Regions from separate parts of the Bradyrhizobium ottawaense genome, predicted to be linked through region 2. Evidence: riboswitches for the same ligand, from Rfam matches in the RefSeq annotation. Region 2 holds a riboswitch; each other region holds the start of a gene.

The links. A riboswitch is a leader RNA that binds a small molecule or an ion and turns the genes downstream of it on or off. The one in region 2 is predicted to bind cobalamin.
Region 1: it holds a riboswitch for cobalamin, as region 2 does, so the genes downstream of both, CIT37_RS19855 (TonB-dependent receptor) here and CIT37_RS26610 (TonB-dependent receptor) in region 2, are expected to answer to the same signal.
Region 3: it holds a riboswitch for cobalamin, as region 2 does, so the genes downstream of both, metE (5-methyltetrahydropteroyltriglutamate--homocysteine S-methyltransferase) here and CIT37_RS26610 (TonB-dependent receptor) in region 2, are expected to answer to the same signal.
Region 4: it holds a riboswitch for cobalamin, as region 2 does, so the genes downstream of both, CIT37_RS04600 (ribonucleoside-diphosphate reductase subunit alpha) here and CIT37_RS26610 (TonB-dependent receptor) in region 2, are expected to answer to the same signal.

The regions. Positions count from the first base shown of each region.
Region 1 covers NZ_CP029425.2:4,147,774-4,151,984, reverse strand. The annotation lists gene CIT37_RS19855 (TonB-dependent receptor) at 1-1,876, opposite strand, end outside; cobalamin riboswitch at 1,991-2,204, opposite strand; gene CIT37_RS19850 (hypothetical protein) at 2,248-2,511, opposite strand; gene CIT37_RS19845 (hypothetical protein) at 2,624-2,833, opposite strand; gene CIT37_RS19840 (hypothetical protein) at 2,972-3,262, opposite strand; gene CIT37_RS19835 (adenylate/guanylate cyclase domain-containing protein) at 3,272-4,211, opposite strand, start outside.
Region 2 covers NZ_CP029425.2:5,564,108-5,568,318, forward strand. The annotation lists gene CIT37_RS26605 (PepSY domain-containing protein) at 1-46, opposite strand, end outside; gene CIT37_RS26610 (TonB-dependent receptor) at 59-2,407, opposite strand; cobalamin riboswitch at 2,524-2,725, opposite strand; gene CIT37_RS26615 (histidine phosphatase family protein) at 2,798-3,370, shown strand; gene cobT (nicotinate-nucleotide--dimethylbenzimidazole phosphoribosyltransferase) at 3,363-4,211, opposite strand, start outside.
Region 3 covers NZ_CP029425.2:7,017,152-7,021,362, reverse strand. The annotation lists gene CIT37_RS33055 (nodulate formation efficiency C protein) at 356-1,081, opposite strand; cobalamin riboswitch at 2,090-2,291, shown strand; gene metE (5-methyltetrahydropteroyltriglutamate--homocysteine S-methyltransferase) at 2,393-4,211, shown strand, end outside.
Region 4 covers NZ_CP029425.2:967,898-972,108, reverse strand. The annotation lists gene CIT37_RS04600 (ribonucleoside-diphosphate reductase subunit alpha) at 1-1,553, opposite strand, end outside; cobalamin riboswitch at 1,658-1,828, opposite strand; partial or broken gene CIT37_RS04595 (transposase) at 1,954-2,100, opposite strand; gene CIT37_RS04590 (GNAT family N-acetyltransferase) at 2,536-3,177, opposite strand.

The DNA.
Region 1 (4,211 bases), 1.4 Mb from region 2:
CTTCGCGGAAGACCGCACTTGTATAGGCCACGCCGGAGCGCAGCAGCAGGGCGTCGTTGACGCGATAGGACAGACTGGTCTCAGAGCCGTAGCGGCGGGTCGGATCAAGATTTGTGTTGTAGAACAGGACCGGATTGAAATGGACCTCGTTGGTGAGATCCATCAGATAGAGACTGCTCTGCAGCTGCAACCCGCCGCCCTTGATGCGAACACCGCCCTCGATGTCCTGCGAGGTCTGGGTCTTGAGCTGGAACGTTTGCGGGATCGCAGCGAAGGTCAAGGGATCGAACGAAGGCCCTGAGGACAGGCGCTCGTCGACATCAGGCGTGCGGAACGCGCGCGCTACGCGGCCGAACAGCGAGACCTGGTCGTTCAGACGATGCTCGGCGCCGAGATGCAGCGCATATTGGGTCTCGTTGCTCGTCAGCGGCAACGCGCCGATGTCGGCGTTGAACGGAGCTGCCGGGTCGAAATTGTCGCGTGCCGCAAGACTGACGTTCTGCACCCGCGCGCCGTAGGAGATGTCTGTCGTGGGGGCGATTCCCAATGTGTGCTGGAAATAACCCGCAACGGTCCGCTGCCTGAGGTCGTAATTGTGCCAGGGGGCGAGCCCCTGCCCGGCGCCGCGGTTCTGCTCAAAGCTCGCATCGTAATAGTCGATGCCAGTCAGAAGCTGCGACGGCATGCCGAGCAGCAGGCTCTTCACGCTGAGCCGCGGCGTGATCGACCATGTCGTCAGATGGGAACCGACATAGGTCGACGAGAAGAAGGCCGGAACCGGCGTCGGGCTGGAAAAGAATGCACTCTGCTGCTTCTTGTCGCGCACGCCGCCGTCGACGATGAGATCGACGCCGCTGATCAGGGTCTTGGTGAAACCCGCAGTCGCGCCAAAACCCTGCTGGTTGGCGTAGTTGAACAGCGTGCTGGTCCCTCGCCGGTTGGCCCTGAGCTCGTCGAGGCCGATCGAGGGATCGACGGTGCGGCCGCCCGGCAGTCGCAGCTCCTGATTATCACCGGTAACCGTGAGAAAAGCAGTCAGGCCTGGCGTGGTGTAATTGAGATTGCCGACGCCATTCTGCTGGGAATAGCGGTTGTTGTCGCGATAGCCATCGGTCCTGACCGTATTGCCGTAGAACGAGGTCGACCACCGACCGGAATTGAGCGAGGTCGACACGTTGCCGAGCCTGGTGTTGAACGAGCCGAAGCCGGCCTCGATGCGCGCGGTCACGGGCGGTCCGCCGACGCCGTTTTTGGTGACGATGTTGATCACACCGCCGACCGCGTTGTCGCCATAGAGCACCGCGCCGGAATTGCCGCGCGTCACCTCGATGCGCTCGATGGAATTGAGCGGGATGGTGGAGAGATCCACCTGCGCCATGTCGACGTCGTTCAGCCGCCGGCCGTTGACCAGCACCAGCGTGTTGGCAGTGGCAAAGGCGCCGAAGCCACGCAGGTCCACGCTGGTCTTGGCGCCGATCTGGCCGCCATAGAACGTCGTGATCTGGGCCCCCGGCGTTTGCGTCGCAATGATCTCGGCGAGCGTCTGCGATGGCGAATGCGCGATATCGGCTGCCGTGATGACGGTCGTCGCGGCCCCGACGATGCCGCCGCTGCCGGCGGCAGCCTCACCGCCGGAGCCGGATGAGCCGGCGCCATTGCCTGCCGGCGCGACATTCGTCCTCACCCCCGCCTCGCCATCGCCGATCGCCCTGGCGCGCGTTCGGTTCTGATCGTCGGACCTGGTCACCTCGATCGGCGGCAATTGCTCGGCAAGCGCCTGCTGGGCGAAGGCGGAGGACGGATCGAGCGAATGCAGGGAAACGGATGCGAGCAGGCCGGCGGCAAAGCGCCTGGCGGCAGAGACGAGACGGGACACAATGGTAACCTCGGTATGACGTCAGTGGCACGTCACAGCGAACGAGGTTTCACGGCAGAGCGATGGATTGCTCCGGTGAAGCTAATGTCTGTACTCCCCGACCGACATCTTCGCGTGTGACCACGGCTGACGGCAGGTCTCCTGGCTCGCGGGTCGTGACCTTGCGTCGCCTTCCCAGGACCGAGTTTCCCAGTGGCATGAGACGAAAGATTCACCGCTTACAGTTGCGGGGGCAGCCGTGGCGTTGAGATAATCCCGGCGTTGGGACAATCCCGCACCACATTCCCTTTTGATCTCCATGAGGAGAACCGTCGCCGATCATTTACGAGCCGTTCGCCCCGCGAGTCAATCGACCGTTGGGTGCCGGCCGCTCAGGTCCGCCCGCGCACACGTTGCGCCTGGGCCCAGGCGACAGCGACATCGCGGGGCGGAACATCGACGCGCTTGATCGGGGTCAATTCGCCGGAGGCCGAGACGATCGCGGTCTCCTCGCGCCGGCAACGCGTGCAGACGAAGCGGACCTCGTGCGGGGACGCCGTCCAGCTCGACCGCTTCACGTTGGCTGCCATCGGCCAGGCATCGCAATGCGAGCACGACACCAGAAACCGGCCGGGATCGAGCATACCCATTTCCATCGGACTCCGCGTCCTGCCCACTTGCTTCAATGATTGACCCATGTGAATCGTTCCGGTGCCCAGGCACCGCCCATTCCACGGGTTGCATTCCTACAAGGCAGAGGCGGTGCGCTCAGCGCGCGCCCTTGAGGGTGCAGGAGGTCGTGCAGGTGACCGTGGTGCCGCGATCGCACGATTTGCAGGCATTGACGCACTGGTTCATGTCGCGGGGATTGTAGCTGTAGTTCCGCATCGGGCAGGTCGGCGTCGAGCCGGTGATATCCTGCTCCTGGTCGCAGGCCGCCGTCATGAGCGCGAATATGATCACGGCAACGAGGCGCATGTGATTGCCCTGTCAAGCATGGCAAATGACACTCGCGAGGTGCGCTGCATTGCAGCGAACCCCGGCCTTTCCACCACGAGCGATCGCTCGCGAGGTCAAGGATGCGCGCCAAACCTTAAGATCGGATTGCAGCCGGCGTCAGGCAGCAGCCTTGGTCGCGATCGCCTGCCGCATGTCCACCGCCAGCTGACGGTATTGCTCCGAGAGTTTCAGATAGAACTCGCGCTTGGTGCTGTCGGTGGCGAGCTTGGCGATCAGCTCACATTCGGCGGTGAGCGTCTCGAACCGTTCCAGCCTGTCCTGAAGTTCCGTCATCGGCGTGTCCCCGTCAAACGCCTCAAGGACATCCAACCTAAGCCCGGGAAATAGGTCACGGCGAACATCGTTATCGAGCAGAAACGTTTTTTCCGACAGGGCGAGCTGGCGCAACAAAAACGGCTATTTCTGCTCCAGCCGCCAGGCGCCGTCCCACCCCTCTTCCGGCGGCTTGGCCTCGAGCTGCGCGATGCGGCCGAGCATCGTGCGCGAGGGGCCGTCGCCGGGGACGGCTTCGAGCGCGGCGTTGAAGGCGGCGCGCGCCTCGTCGAAGCGGCGGGCCCGATAGGCGGCGAGCGCTTCGGCATAATGCGTGCGCAGGCTGTCCTGCGCGCCGGTGAGTGCGCCCGCCCGCGCCATCACCTCGAAGATCGGCTGCGGCGCGCTCTGGCCCGCGACCGCCAGACGATCGATCTCGCGCAATTCGAGCCGCGCTCCGATCGCGTCAGCAGTTGCCTGCGAGATCAGGATGCGGGTTCCGTAGACCTTGTTGACGGCCTCCAGCCGCGAGGCCAGGTTCACGGCGTCGCCCATCACGGTGAAGCTCATCATCAGCTCGGAGCCGATGCTGCCGGTCAGGACCTCGCCGGTGGCGATGCCGATCCGCAGGTCACACGGCGCCGGCATGGCGCGGATGCCGAGCAGGTCGGGCAGCTGCTTCTGCAGCGCGGGCACCTGGTCGACCATCTCGGTTGCGGCGATGCCGGCCAGGAGCGCCTGCTCGTCTTCCTCGATGAAGGGCGGGCCCCAATAGGACATGATGGCGTCGCCGATATATTTGTCGATGATGCCGCGATTACCCCTGATCGGTCCGGACATCACCGTGAAATAGTGGTTCATCACCCTGACGAGGCCGCGCGGGGTCATGCCCTCGCTCATCGAGGTGAAGCCGCTCATGTCGCAGAACATGATGGTCATGACCCGGCGCTCGCCGTCGATCGCGACCTCGGGCCGGTCGATCAGCCCCTGCACCACCTTGGGATCGATGTAGCGGCCAAAGGTCTCGCGGATGCGCTCGTTGTGCCTGAGCTGCTCGGTCATGCGGTTGAAAGCCGCGGCGAGC
Region 2 (4,211 bases):
ACGCGATCCCGAGCCAGCGATGCGTAACGACGATCGCGCTCATCATCCGTTCAGCGCCCTACCATTTGAACGCGGCCGAGAGCTCATAGGTGCGCGGCGCACCGAGGAGGATCTGGTCGGGATAGAATGGATCGCCCCAGATCGCATAGCGCTTATCGGTGATGTTGCGCACGCGGAAGGTCAGGCGGGCCTGGTCGACCGCGTTGAATACCGTCTTGGGGATATCGACGAAGGCGTAGACGTCGGCGACGGTATACGCCTTCATCGTCACGACATTGGCATCGGTGTTGTAGCGGTCGCCGACATGGCGGCCGGTGATGCCGAGCTCCACCGGCCAGGGCGTGAAGAAGCGCCAGGATGCACCCGCATTCGCCACGATGCGCGGCACGTTCGGCGGCGTATTGCCGGAGAACGAGCCGCCGACGAAATTGTAGTCGGCATAGCGGGCGTCGACATAGGCGATGTTGCCCCACAGACGCAGTGGATCGATCGGACGGACCGAAGCGGCGAGCTCGACGCCCTTCGACTCCTGTCGCCCGGCGATGTTGAGCGCCATGCCGCCGGCCGCGGCATAGACGTTCTTGCGCACGATGTCGTAGGCCGAGAAAGACCACTCCGCCCTGTTGTCCCAGAACAGGTGCTTGACGCCGGTCTCGTAGGTACGCGAGGTCGTCAGGTCGAGCGGCTGGGTCGGCGACAACAGGAAGCTGGTGTTCGCGGAGACGTCGGCGCCGGTGGCGTACTGGCTGAAGAAAGTCATGCCGGGCACGACCTCCCACGTATAGCCGATGCGGCCCGTCACCGGCGCCCAGTCTTTCGTGAACGGGAAGCCCGCGTTCACCAGGCCGGCGGCATCCGTCGAGTTGCGATCGAGCCCGATATGCTCGACGCGCAGGCCGCCGATCAGCGCGAAGGTCCGCGTCAGCTTCAGCCGGTCCTCGAACGACAGCGCCTCGTTGTCGATACGCGCGGTCTGCTGCTTGGTCGTGAGCAGACCGTAGAAGCCGCGGTTGGGATCGACCAGCGAAACATAATCGTTCGGGAAGTTTGCCGCGCCCGGCCTGACGAAGTCGAGATAGCTCGACGACAGCGTCGTGACCAGCCGGTTGTCGAAGCCTGCGATATTCGTGTCCCAGATCAAATCGGTGATGTTGCCGACGAGGCGCTGGCTGTGCGCGACATAGAAGCGCTCGCGATACACCTGGTTGTTGGTGGAATCGAACGCCTCGATCTCGTTGTTGAACCAGGTGCGCTCCGCACCGTAACCATAGGCCTGACTTTTCAGCGTCAGGTCCGGCGCCAGCTTCAGCTCGAAACCGCCGCGCAGCCACACCTCCTGCGCGACATTGCGGTTGTCGAGGACATTGTAGTTGGTATTGAAGGTGCGGTCGTCGATCGTGACAGCCCCAAGATCAGTCCTGTTGAAGTAGTTGCCGGAGACGATCCCCGTCGTCGCGTGCGATCCACTGAAAGCGATCGGCACCAGCGGCGCGCCCCAATAGGCTTTCGAGCGATCCTCGCGATACTCGATCGCGCCCCAGATCTTGAGACTGTCCGAGATGCGATAGTTGAGCTGGCCCGACACATCGAGCATCTTGGTATTGGTGTCGTCGGCAAAGCCGTTGAGCGCCGAACTGCTGATGTCGAAGCGGTAGTCGAGGCCCTGCACATTGGTGCTGCCGCCCGAGCCGTAATGCGCGCGGAACGAATTCAGCGAATCCCAGGAGAAATCAGCTTCGTTCCGGATCGCTCCCGTGTGCGGCTGCTTGGTCACAAAATTGATCGCCCCGCCGGCGGCGCCCTCGCCCGAGATCAGCGATGCCGGGCCCTTCAGGAATTCCACGGCTTCCAGATTGGCGGTGTCCATGATCCGCGAGGTCATGTTCTGCGGACCGATCTTGATGCCGTTGTAGAGCGTGTTGATCTGGCTGTTGGTGAAGCCGCGCATCGAGAAGGCGGAAGGCTCGGCCGGATTATCGCCGGAGGTGACGCCGACCGCCCCCTGCGCCACGTCGGACACGGTGCGATAACCCTGCTCGCGCATGGTCTCCGCGGAGATCACCTCGACGGTCGCGGGCGTCTCGCGCACCGTCAGGCCGAGCCGCGAGGCGCTTTCGGCCACGGCATTGCTGTTGAGCGGCGTCGGGGGTGCCGCAGTCGGCACGGCAGGCTTCGGCATCGCTGCTGCGGTCGCCGGCCTGCGCGCTGCTGCGCGGCGCGTGCTCTGCGCCTCCCGGCCGGCAGGCTTGGCCTGCTTGCGGGATTGGGCCGGCGACACCTCGACCGGCGGCAGGGGCTCTCGGGCCTGCTGCGCCAGCGCAGCGGGCGGATCGAGAGCGGCAAAGGATGTGAGTGCCGCGGAGGCGAGCAGGAATTTTCGCGGTCGTACGATACGGATGGAAGACACGGTTTCGGGCCTCGGTATGACGTCAGTGGCACGTCACAGCGAACGAGGTCTCACCTTTTGGCCCTTCAGCCGTCCGATGAAGCCGAATGTCTGTACTCCCCGACCGACATCTTCGCGTGTGACCACGGCTGACGGCAGGTCTCCTGGCTCGCGGGTCATCACCACTTCGTCGCCTTCCCGGGACCGAGGACCCAGTGGCTTCTGACGAAGGATTATCCGCTCACAGTTGCGGGGGCAGCCACGGCGTTGGGGACAATGTCCCCGCACCGTATTCCCTTTTCATCCCCTCTCGGGGAAACCGTCGCGAGCATCTAGGATTACCATCACAACAGAGTCAATGTGCCAGTTGCGGCGTTATGGCCACAACGACCAACTTCCTTGGAGATGAGCATGGAAGGCGAGACCTTCCTCTGGTTGATACGGCACGCGCCCGTCGCGGGCGTCACAGGCACGATCCACGCGTCCGACGCGCCGGCCGATCTCAGCGATCGCGCGCAACTGGACGCTGTGCGACGGCACCTGCCACCGGATGCCGCCGGCTATGCCAGCCCGTCGCGGCGTACGGTCGAGACGGCGCGCGCGCTGGGCCTCGAGCCGGAGCCCGTCAGTGAATTCCGCGAGCAGGATTTTGGTGACTGGACCGGCCATCGCCATGACGAACTCGAGGCGACCCGCGGTGAGGCCTATGCGCAGTTCTGGAACGATCCAGCTGGCGGACGACCGCCGGGCGGCGAGAGCTTTGCGGATCAGGTCGCGCGTGTCCGGCTGGGCCTGTCGCGGATCGCAGCCGGATCGGCCACGCTCGTCGTGCATTCCGGCACCATCCGCGCCGCGCTCTGCATCGCGCTGGACCTGACGCCGACGGCGGCCTTGCGCTTCGTGGTCGATCCGCTGTCGCTGACCCGGATCGATCGCCTCCTGAGCGGCTGGCGCGTCGTCTCCGTCAATCAGCGGATCAGTTAGGACGATCCGGCACATTGGCCTGCGCAAACGTCGCCATGCCGTTGTGGAGGCTGCAGGCGAGGCGCACCAGCGGCAGCGCGATGGCGGCGCCCGATCCCTCGCCGAGCCGGAGATCGAGGCTGATCAACGGCTGCACGTTCAGCGCGCGCAGCACCAGCCGATGCCCTTGCTCCGCCGATTGATGCGACGGCAGCAGGAACGGCTGGCACGACGGATTGAGACGTGCCGCCGCCAGCGCCGCCACCGATACGATGAAGCCATCGATCAATACAGGGATGCGGCGCTGCGCGGCCGCGATGATCGCACCTGAGATCGCCGCGATCTCCAGGCCGCCAACGGCGCATAGGATTTTTTCCGGCGAAGCGCCGCCAACGCCGTGACGCGCGATCGCAGCATCAATCACACGGGACTTGTGCGCGCGCCCCGCCGCATCGATCCCGGTGCCGCTCCCCGCAATCTCTTCGGCGCTGATGCCGAGCAGGCCCGCCGCGATTGCCGCCGAGGTCGTGGTGTTGCCGATCCCCATCTCGCCGAAGATCAGGAGATCAGGCTGATGGGCAGCCGCACGTGCGACGGCGCGCTGGCCGGCCTCGAACGCATACCCCAGCTCGGCGGGTGCGAGAGCGGCTTCGACGCTGAAATCGCGTGTGCCGTGGCGCGGCTTGTCGGTGACGATTCCTGCCATCTCGTCCTGCGCCAGCGTGCCGGCGTCGACCACCTCCAGGCTCGAGCCAAGCTCGCGCGCCAGCACCGAGATCGCGGCGCCGCCGGCGGCGAAATTCGCCATCATCGCGATAGTCACGGCTTGCGGATAGGCCGATACGCCCTGCGCGACGATGCC
Region 3 (4,211 bases), 1.5 Mb from region 2:
GGTATGCCGGGTCGCTACCGGTGAACGTCTCCCGGTAACTTCCTCGCCGGTTTCGTCTCACACCCAGTTCCTGGTGCCTTCGACGTTGCTATACTCACGCACAGTGGTGTCCTCACACCGGCTGGAGTGAAGGCGGGAAAACCACATCTCGCAAGCTCGTGCGCGCCGCTGACACTAGGCGGAACAAACGCAATCGCGCGGCCGACCTTCTTGCGACGGGCCGGACTGCTGCGAGAAAGGCACCCGGACCGTTGCGGAAGCTAAAACAAAGCAAGTGCCGAGCGCGTATGTCTTGCAGTCGGTCCGAGGCACTGGGCCATGGAGGAACTGCGGCGCGATGTTGCTCTGCGGCAGTTTACTCGGGCCTTCGCTCTCCTAAGTCTTCCTCTTCATTTGGCTCGGTGCGTTGGAACCAGGAGCCAGGGGCAAATTTCGCGATGCGCTTGGCAAAGGAGGATTGTGGCTCCCAATCCTGTCCTTCTCTCTTTTCGAAAGTGATGACCCCGTTGTGTGCAAAATAACGTGGTCCTTGGATACTACAATTCACCAAGAGCAGAACGCGCCACACGTCACCCGTCTCGGCCGGTTTGCCATTCCGCTTCGGTAAGTAGTCCACTCCAACTGGTTCAATGATAGTACAGCGGCCCTGCCGCAGAAGATCGCCGAGCCGGCCTTGCGGGGTGGCCACGAAGTTGAAGTTGGCCGGATCATGCAGAAAGCGAAGATTTGCGTCCCTTTCGCCATCTGCGACTTCACTGGCGATCAGGGAGAGCGCCAGGGCGCGCCAGCCCAATTCCATCGGCTTCGCATAAGTCGACGCAAGTTCAAACGTGCCGTCGAGGGCGATCTTCCAGGTGATAACGTACTGTTCGTCCGATTTGTTGTCCCGGTGTCTGGTCCACGAAACGAAAATAAAGTCGTTTTGGCCAAGTTCAATAACGCCCCACATTTGAGGCACGAACTGTGCCACCTTCGAGACATTGGAGATAATTTGTTCTATCGTCTCACCATCTTGCGCTCGCCAAGTTGACTTCAATCGTTCGACAAGGGGGCTGTCGCTGGCCCGAATATTATTGCTCATGGCAGCCGGCCAGGCGAGGCAGATTAAAAATCCGACCAAGCAAAGCCATAGCGCGGGTCTTCCAGACATTCTCTTCATAACCCTCGGCCTATCGCGTTTCATCCAAACATCTTGTAAAGCAGGCAACCTCGAACCTGCTATGAGCCATCGCAAGAAGTTTACGGGATGCGACGTGGCACCCGCTGGCTGTCCCGCGCGATCAGGCGCTCCCTGTATGTCATGCGCAGCTAACTTCCCCGACAGCGACTGCGTCAGTTGGCTGAGCTGGACCTGCCCAGCAGGAGGAGACTGGGCATGCCGAGGGTCTGCATTCTTCGTGCCAGGCAATAGGCGGAAATTTTCACAGAGTTTGTGTCGCTCTTGTCGACTTTCTGACCTTTGCACGTTTTCGGTGTTCCTATTCAGTGTATCCGCCGCAGCTTGTGCATCCTTGTCCCGCACCGGATATTTAGCAGAAGAGTTGAACGCCTCGATGCCGGATGCCTGATGGACGGAAGTGCGTTTGCCGCTATTGAGCTGTGTGGTTCGCTATCGTGCCGCCGGCGTTCGAGCTGCATGATTGCCAGCGGCACCAAGCCGGCTTGATCCCGGCTTTGAAGTCTGGGTGGCACGCAAATCAACCCCTCGCCTCGTATGTTGCTAAATTCCGCCACGTGCCTTGGCCTATTCGCTGCAGATCCTTTAGTTGAGAGAATAGCTGGCTAGCCGAGGTGCTGGGCGAAACTCTGGAAATCGCAAGGCCGCATCGAAAGCATTCTGATAGAAACGTCGGTACTCCCGCCGGAAGGCTGCTTCTGTCCCTTTCATCGATCTAGCGTGCGGCTCCGCCTCAAGGCAGCTCCGGATGCTATTCCGGTATCTGAGAAGGATATGTCTGATTATGACATCTCTGATTAGAGAATGTTTCTGGATGGTGGTAAGTCACAGAGATGCACGGTCATTCGGCTAGCAGATGTCGCAGATTAGCTTGCACATAATCTGAGAGGTTGACGGAAGAGTTCTCGTGCCGATAATCCAAGTCGTCGAGGTTCTCCGGTTCCCATTGATCCGGAGCTAAGAGGGAAGCCGGTGCAAATGCCGGCGCTGCCCCCGCAACTGTAAGTGGCGAGCCGCTGTCCAACGATGTCACTGAAGCCTGCACGGCTTCGGGAAGGCCGGACAGCAGCGATGACCAGCAAGCCAGGAGACCGGCCCCGACAATATATTGGTCCACGGGCGGGGTGTCTCGGTGGTACGCCAAGCAGCCGTCGCACGCGCGACTTCTCCTGCCTGCGTCCGCCATGGCCTTTGTCCCCAACAGGGGTTAACGCGATGTCTCCTCTCTCTCTTCCAGTTGCTACGCTCGGAACGCCACGCATCGGCCCAAGGCGTGAGCTCAAGCTCGCTCTAGAAAGCTACTGGTCTGGAAAGATTAGTGAACAGCAGTTGTACGAAGACGCATCCGGCCTACGCGCAGCGAACTGGGCTCGTCAAAAATCGCTCGGCGTCACGATCATTCCGTCAAACGACTTCTCGCTGTATGATCAGGTGCTTGATACAAGTGTCATGGTTGGCGCCATCCCGGAGATCTACGCCTCGAGCGGAGAATCCGTTTCGCTCCAGACGTACTTCGCCATGGCCCGCGGATCGCAATGCGGCGATCAGGATGCGAGTTGCGACCAGAGTACGCGGGGATCTGGCGTGCCCGCGCAGGAAATGACCAAGTGGTTCGATACCAACTACCACTACATGGTTCCCGAGTTTTACCGGGGACAGGCGTTCAGACTGTGCTCTCGCAAACCCGTCGAAGAGTATGAGGAAGCCAGGGCTCTTGGCTTTCAGACCCGCCCTGTCCTGATCGGGCCGGTCACATTTTTAAAGCTCGGCAAGAGTACCGATAGCGCGTTCCAGCCCCTCTCTCTCCTCGATGATCTGATACCTGTCTATATCGACCTTCTGCATGAATTAGCCAAACGAGGGGCAAGTTGGGTTCAGTTTGATGAGCCCTGCCTGGTCCTTGATCTGGATGAGGCGGCGCGACAATCGTTGCTGCACGCCTATAACCGGTTCGCAAAGGAGGGACCCGCTATCAAGATCATGCTTGCGAGCTATTTCGGCGCCCTAGGCGACAATCTGGATACTGCCTTGAGCCTGCCAATTTCCGGTCTGCACGTCGATTTGGTTCGAGCGCCAGAACTATTGGATCAGATCATTGCTGACGGCCGAAGTGATCTCGTCATGTCGCTCGGTGTCATCGACGGCCGCAATGTGTGGCGGTCGAACTTGCCGTCGCTCCGTCAGCGGCTGAAGCCCTCGATTGCGAAGCTTGGCAGGCACCGTGTACAGCTCGCTCCGTCCTGCTCGCTGCTTCACGTGCCGGTCGATGTTGAACTCGAGACCGGGCTCGCGTCCGACGTCAAGAGCTGGCTTGCTTTCTCGGTTCAGAAGATGCGTGAGCTTGCGATCCTGGCGCGGGTACTCGCAGGCGACCAGAATGTTGGGCTAGCTCTTGCCGAGTCGGAATGCGCCGCGACTGCCCGCCGGACCTCGCCGAAGATCCATAATGCCAACGTCGCTGTCCGAATGAGGGCGATCGATCAGACGATGCGCCAGCGCGCCACCCCGTTTGCCCGTCGTTCCGAGATCCAAAGGGAACGCTTTGGACTGCCGGCTTTTCCTACCACGACGATAGGATCGTTTCCGCAGACCGCAGCGGTGCGAAATGCTCGCGCGGCGCATGCGCGAGGTGCGATGAGCGAGGAGCAATACGACAGGTTCCTCAAAGAGGAGATAGCCCGCGCCGTACGTTGGCAGGAGGACATCGGTCTTGACGTCCTCGTGCATGGCGAATTCGAGCGTAATGACATGGTGCAGTACTTCAGCGAGCAACTCGCCGGCTTCGCATTTACAAGGAACGGATGGGTTCAGTCCTATGGTTCGCGCTGCGTTAGGCCCCCGATCCTGTTTGGCGATGTAGTGCGGCCGAAGCCGATCACCGTGGAATGGTGGCGCTACGCGCAATCACTAACTGGTAAGCCGATGAAGGCGATGTTGACCGGACCGGTGACGATCCTGAACTGGTCGTTTGTTCGCGATGATATTCCTAGAAGCGAGGTCTGCCGTCAGCTTGCGCTCGCGATGCGCGATGAAG
Region 4 (4,211 bases), 4.0 Mb from region 2:
TTCGCGGCCAGCACCTTAGCGAGGTGCGGATTGCGCACCGAGATGGCGCCGGATAGCGTCTTGTGGGTGTAGATGTTGGCCGGGATCGGCTCAGTGCAGGCGCTGGTGCCCCCGCAGATGATGCTGATCGAGGCGGTCGGCGCGATTGCGATCTTGTGGCTGAAGCGCGCCATCACGCCGCGTTCCAGGGCATCCGGGCACGGGCCACGCTCGCGAGCGAGCGCCACGGATGCGGCGTCGGCTTCGCGACGGAGTTTTCGGAACATGTTCAGATTGAATGACTTGGCCAAGGTACCCTCCATTGGAATGCCCTTGGCCTGGAGAAACGAGTGGAAGCCCATGACGCCGAGGCCAACGGAGCGCTCGCGCAGGGCGGCGTAGCGGGCACGCTTCATTCCGTCCGGCGCCACCGTGATGAAGTGCGTGAGCACGTTGTCTAGGAAGCGCATGACGTCCTCTATGAAGCCGGGCTCCTCATTCCACTGGTCCCAGGTCTCGAGGTTGAGCGACGACAGGCAGCAAACCGCGGTGCGCTCCTCGCCGCGATGATCGATGCCGGTCGACAGGGTAATCTCGCTGCACAGGTTGGAGGTCGAGACCTCGAGGCCGAGCTCGCGCTGGTGCTTGGGGAGCGCACGGTTCACGGTGTCGATGAACAAGAGATAAGGCTCGCCGGTCTGCAGCCGGTTCTCAAGGATGCGTTGCCACAGCTGGCGGGCGTCGATCTCGCGGACGACCTCGTTAGTCTTCGGGCTGCGCAGAGCGAATGCGGTGCCGGCGCCCACGGCACACATGAACTCGTCGGTGACGTTGATGCCGTGATGTAGGTTGAGGCTCTTGCGGTTGAAGTCACCAGACGCCTTGCGGATCTCGAGGAACTCCTCGATCTCGGGATGGTGGATATCGAGATAGACCGCCGCCGAGCCGCGCCGCAACGAGCCCTGGCTGATCGCCAGCGTGAGGCCGTCCGTGACGTGGATGAACGGGATGATGCCCGAGGTGACGCCGCCCCTCGCCTTCTCGCCGATTGAGCGAACATTACCCCAGTAGGTGCCGATGCCGCCGCCATTGGAAGCAAGCCAGACGTTCTCGTTCCAGGTGCCGACGATGCCTTCGAGCGAGTCCGACACTGAGTTAAGGAAGCACGAGATCGGAAGGCCGCGCGTCGTGCCGCCGTTGGAGAGCACCGGTGTGGCCGGCATGAACCACAGCCGAGACATCGCATCATATAGACGTTGGGCATGCGCAACATTGTCCGCGAAGGCGCAAGACACTCGGGCGAACATGTCCTGGAGGCCTTCGCCGGCGAGCAGATAGCGGTCGGTCAGCGTCAGCCTACCAAACGAGGTCAGCAGGTCGTCGCGCGACCGATCGAGCGAAAGGTCAGACGGAGTTGGCGATCGCGCGGGGGGCCTCGGCAGGGGAGCCGGCAATGCTGGGGGCTGCACAAGACACAGTTCAGGTGTGGTAGGCTTTGCCTGCGCTGAGGGCTGCCGCACACTCGGCAGCTCAATGAGATGACCATACTGATCGAAATCGTAAGACGCCGACATCGGCAACCCCGTGATATTTGGGGGCTGGGACCGTGCGGACGACTTGCGAGGGGACCGGGCAAATGTCCCCGGCTGCAAGCGACCCACCGGGCACCCCGCCCGAGGACATGGGTTCTGTCGCGGTAGGTTTCCTGGCTCGCGGGTCGCTGCGGCTGTCGGCCTTCCCAGCGCTGTCGCGCTAATGCCTCGGAATAGCCGCTGCCGACACAATGGGTTCCCCCCTAACACCGTGCCACCATATATGCGAATTTAAAACCACTACGACACCACATATAGAAGCCTTTGCCCAGACTCGTCAAGACGGCACAGTCAAGTTAACCAGTTGGAGCAGCCCCGAGGTCGAGGTTCGAAATTCGCCGAGCGCCTGTCCTGAGAGCCTCACTCAAAAAACATAGATGTCTCAAGGCCTGGCCAATCGGCGAGTTAGGAGCCTCAGATGGGCGACGAGCGGCCAGGCGAGCTCGGTAGCGGCGGAACCTTCGAAGTCTTTGCAGAGATGCCCACATCTGCCGAGCCACGCAAAGGTGCGCTCGACGACCCAGCGCCTGCGATCGGCCAAGATGTGCTCAAACCTTTGGAAGTGGCGTCGCAAATTCTCCAACAGGGGAACAGCAACCCTGGACATCCTGAATGTTGGCATCGATCGGTTCGCGGTCCGCGAATTGAGTTGGGCCGGATCGGGTTTCGGTAGCCATACGCGTCTCGCCATTCATCGCTTTCTGTGGCCTTAGATCAAAAATTGTCTGGAGCCCGACCGCAAATCGATGCAGCCGCCCGTGGCAATATCCCAGCTTAGTGGATTTGACCCCGCCAGCTCTCACATCAGACGTGCCAACTTTGCCGAAGAGACGATTGGTATGCTTTTCGCAGGCCCGGCGAGCCGCCTCACGTGCTCAGTTGTCTGGCCGCGAACATAAGCCGTCCTGACCGAACGCGGTCATGTCAGGTTATTGGCAATCAATCCTAACGGGATGAGGCGGAGCTATGCTTGAGTCTGGGTGACGAGCCGATCCGGCGGCGCGGCCTTGCTGGGTCGGAATGAAGCCGTTCGCAACATTGGCGTGAGCGGCGGCGAAGAACCGTGTTGTATCTCACCAACGACCTTGAAGCCGTGACGTTGGTAAAAGGGAATGTTTTCAGGGTTCGAACTTTCGAGGTAGGCAACAATGCCGTCCTCATCGCATCGTTGAAGGGCGTAGTTCATCAGCAACGTGCCAAGCCCTTTTCCGACCCAGTTCGGATCGACGGCAATGAGTGGCAGATACCAATGTGGCTCGTGGGGACGATGTTCGGCCATTCTCCGCCGCAAGTGTGCCATATCCTCGGTAATCTCCGGGCGCAGGGATAGCGCCATGATTGCATCCAATGCCTCCTCATCTTGCTGCACGTTGGGAGGCAGCCACAGGGCCGCGCCACGAATCTCTCCCGCGACGTAGGCTGTGCCATGTGCAAATGCTCGGCCCCCACAGGCGTCAATGAACTGAGGCATGCTTCTAAGGTATTGCCTTGGGTCAGGCCAGCTCCAACGCATCAACGGATCCGCGGCAAAGCCGAGCACAATTGTCCAGACAGTGCTTGCACGAATGTTTGCGTTCGCAGATCTGATATCTGATTCTTCTGTCATGAAGTCGTTTCGGGGCTCTGTTTTGGCATTGGCCTTCCAAGGAGGAGCATGGCATCGACACATCTGACGGTGAGCGGAATGGATGCACCGACGGGGACTCGCCGGGTGCATTTGGTTTCCCTTCCGAGATCTCCGCCTGTCTCAGACGGCTGACTTTGACGGCCACTTCGGACGAAGGCTCCTTGGTAGGCAATGCTTGGATCTACATATTCCTGGCGGGCTTCTGCGCTTCCACGCCCTATCTGGAACCCGCCCCGCCCTTCCCAAGGAAGCTCCGACGTTCTCAAGGTCGACACGGTTCGGCAGCCTGCAACCGTCCGCGAAGGGAATGACATGAGGACGCCTTTGATATTGCAAGTGCGAAGAAGTCAGGGCATGGCGAACATCGGGCGATGGCTGCCTGAACCGGGCTCCGGCACGAGCAAACAGCCAGCCAAGTGTCGCGCGTCGAGGTCCAGACTAGGCAAGGAATCATCACCTCGTCTCGTATTGAGCGGTTCTCGTAAGTTTCTTGGTCAAAACACATGCTAAGTGCGAAACCTCCATTGCCAACGTCGTGTCCGCGGTCACCGGCAGAGAGAGCTTTCGTCTGCGAGACTCATATGCGTAGTACAGCGGCTTTCCAATTATCGCATGTTGTCCGCGCTCCTTGATGTTCTTGTCTCGGCGCATCATCGCCGCGATTCGCGATTGTCGGATCAAGGCAACGGGACTGGATACCACGACGCTGCCGCCGTCGACCTACTGAACAACGCAACTTGGGATCGCGCGAGAGCTTTCGTGCATTGATTGATCGTCAGGCGTGTCGATCGCTCGCACAACGGCGTTAGCTCTATCGAGCGAAAACGTTGCTGTCGTGCCCTCGTCGTACTTGACGCCCAGGTCAGTTGTATCCGCCGCGATCCTTGCCATAGTGGGAAAGACAGCAGGCTGACGTAGTTGCGTGAGTAACTCTCGTAAAAGAGGTTTTTGGCCACAAGCGTTGATGGCTTCGTAGGACTTGTTCCAACTCACTCCCTGATCGGAACGGTTTG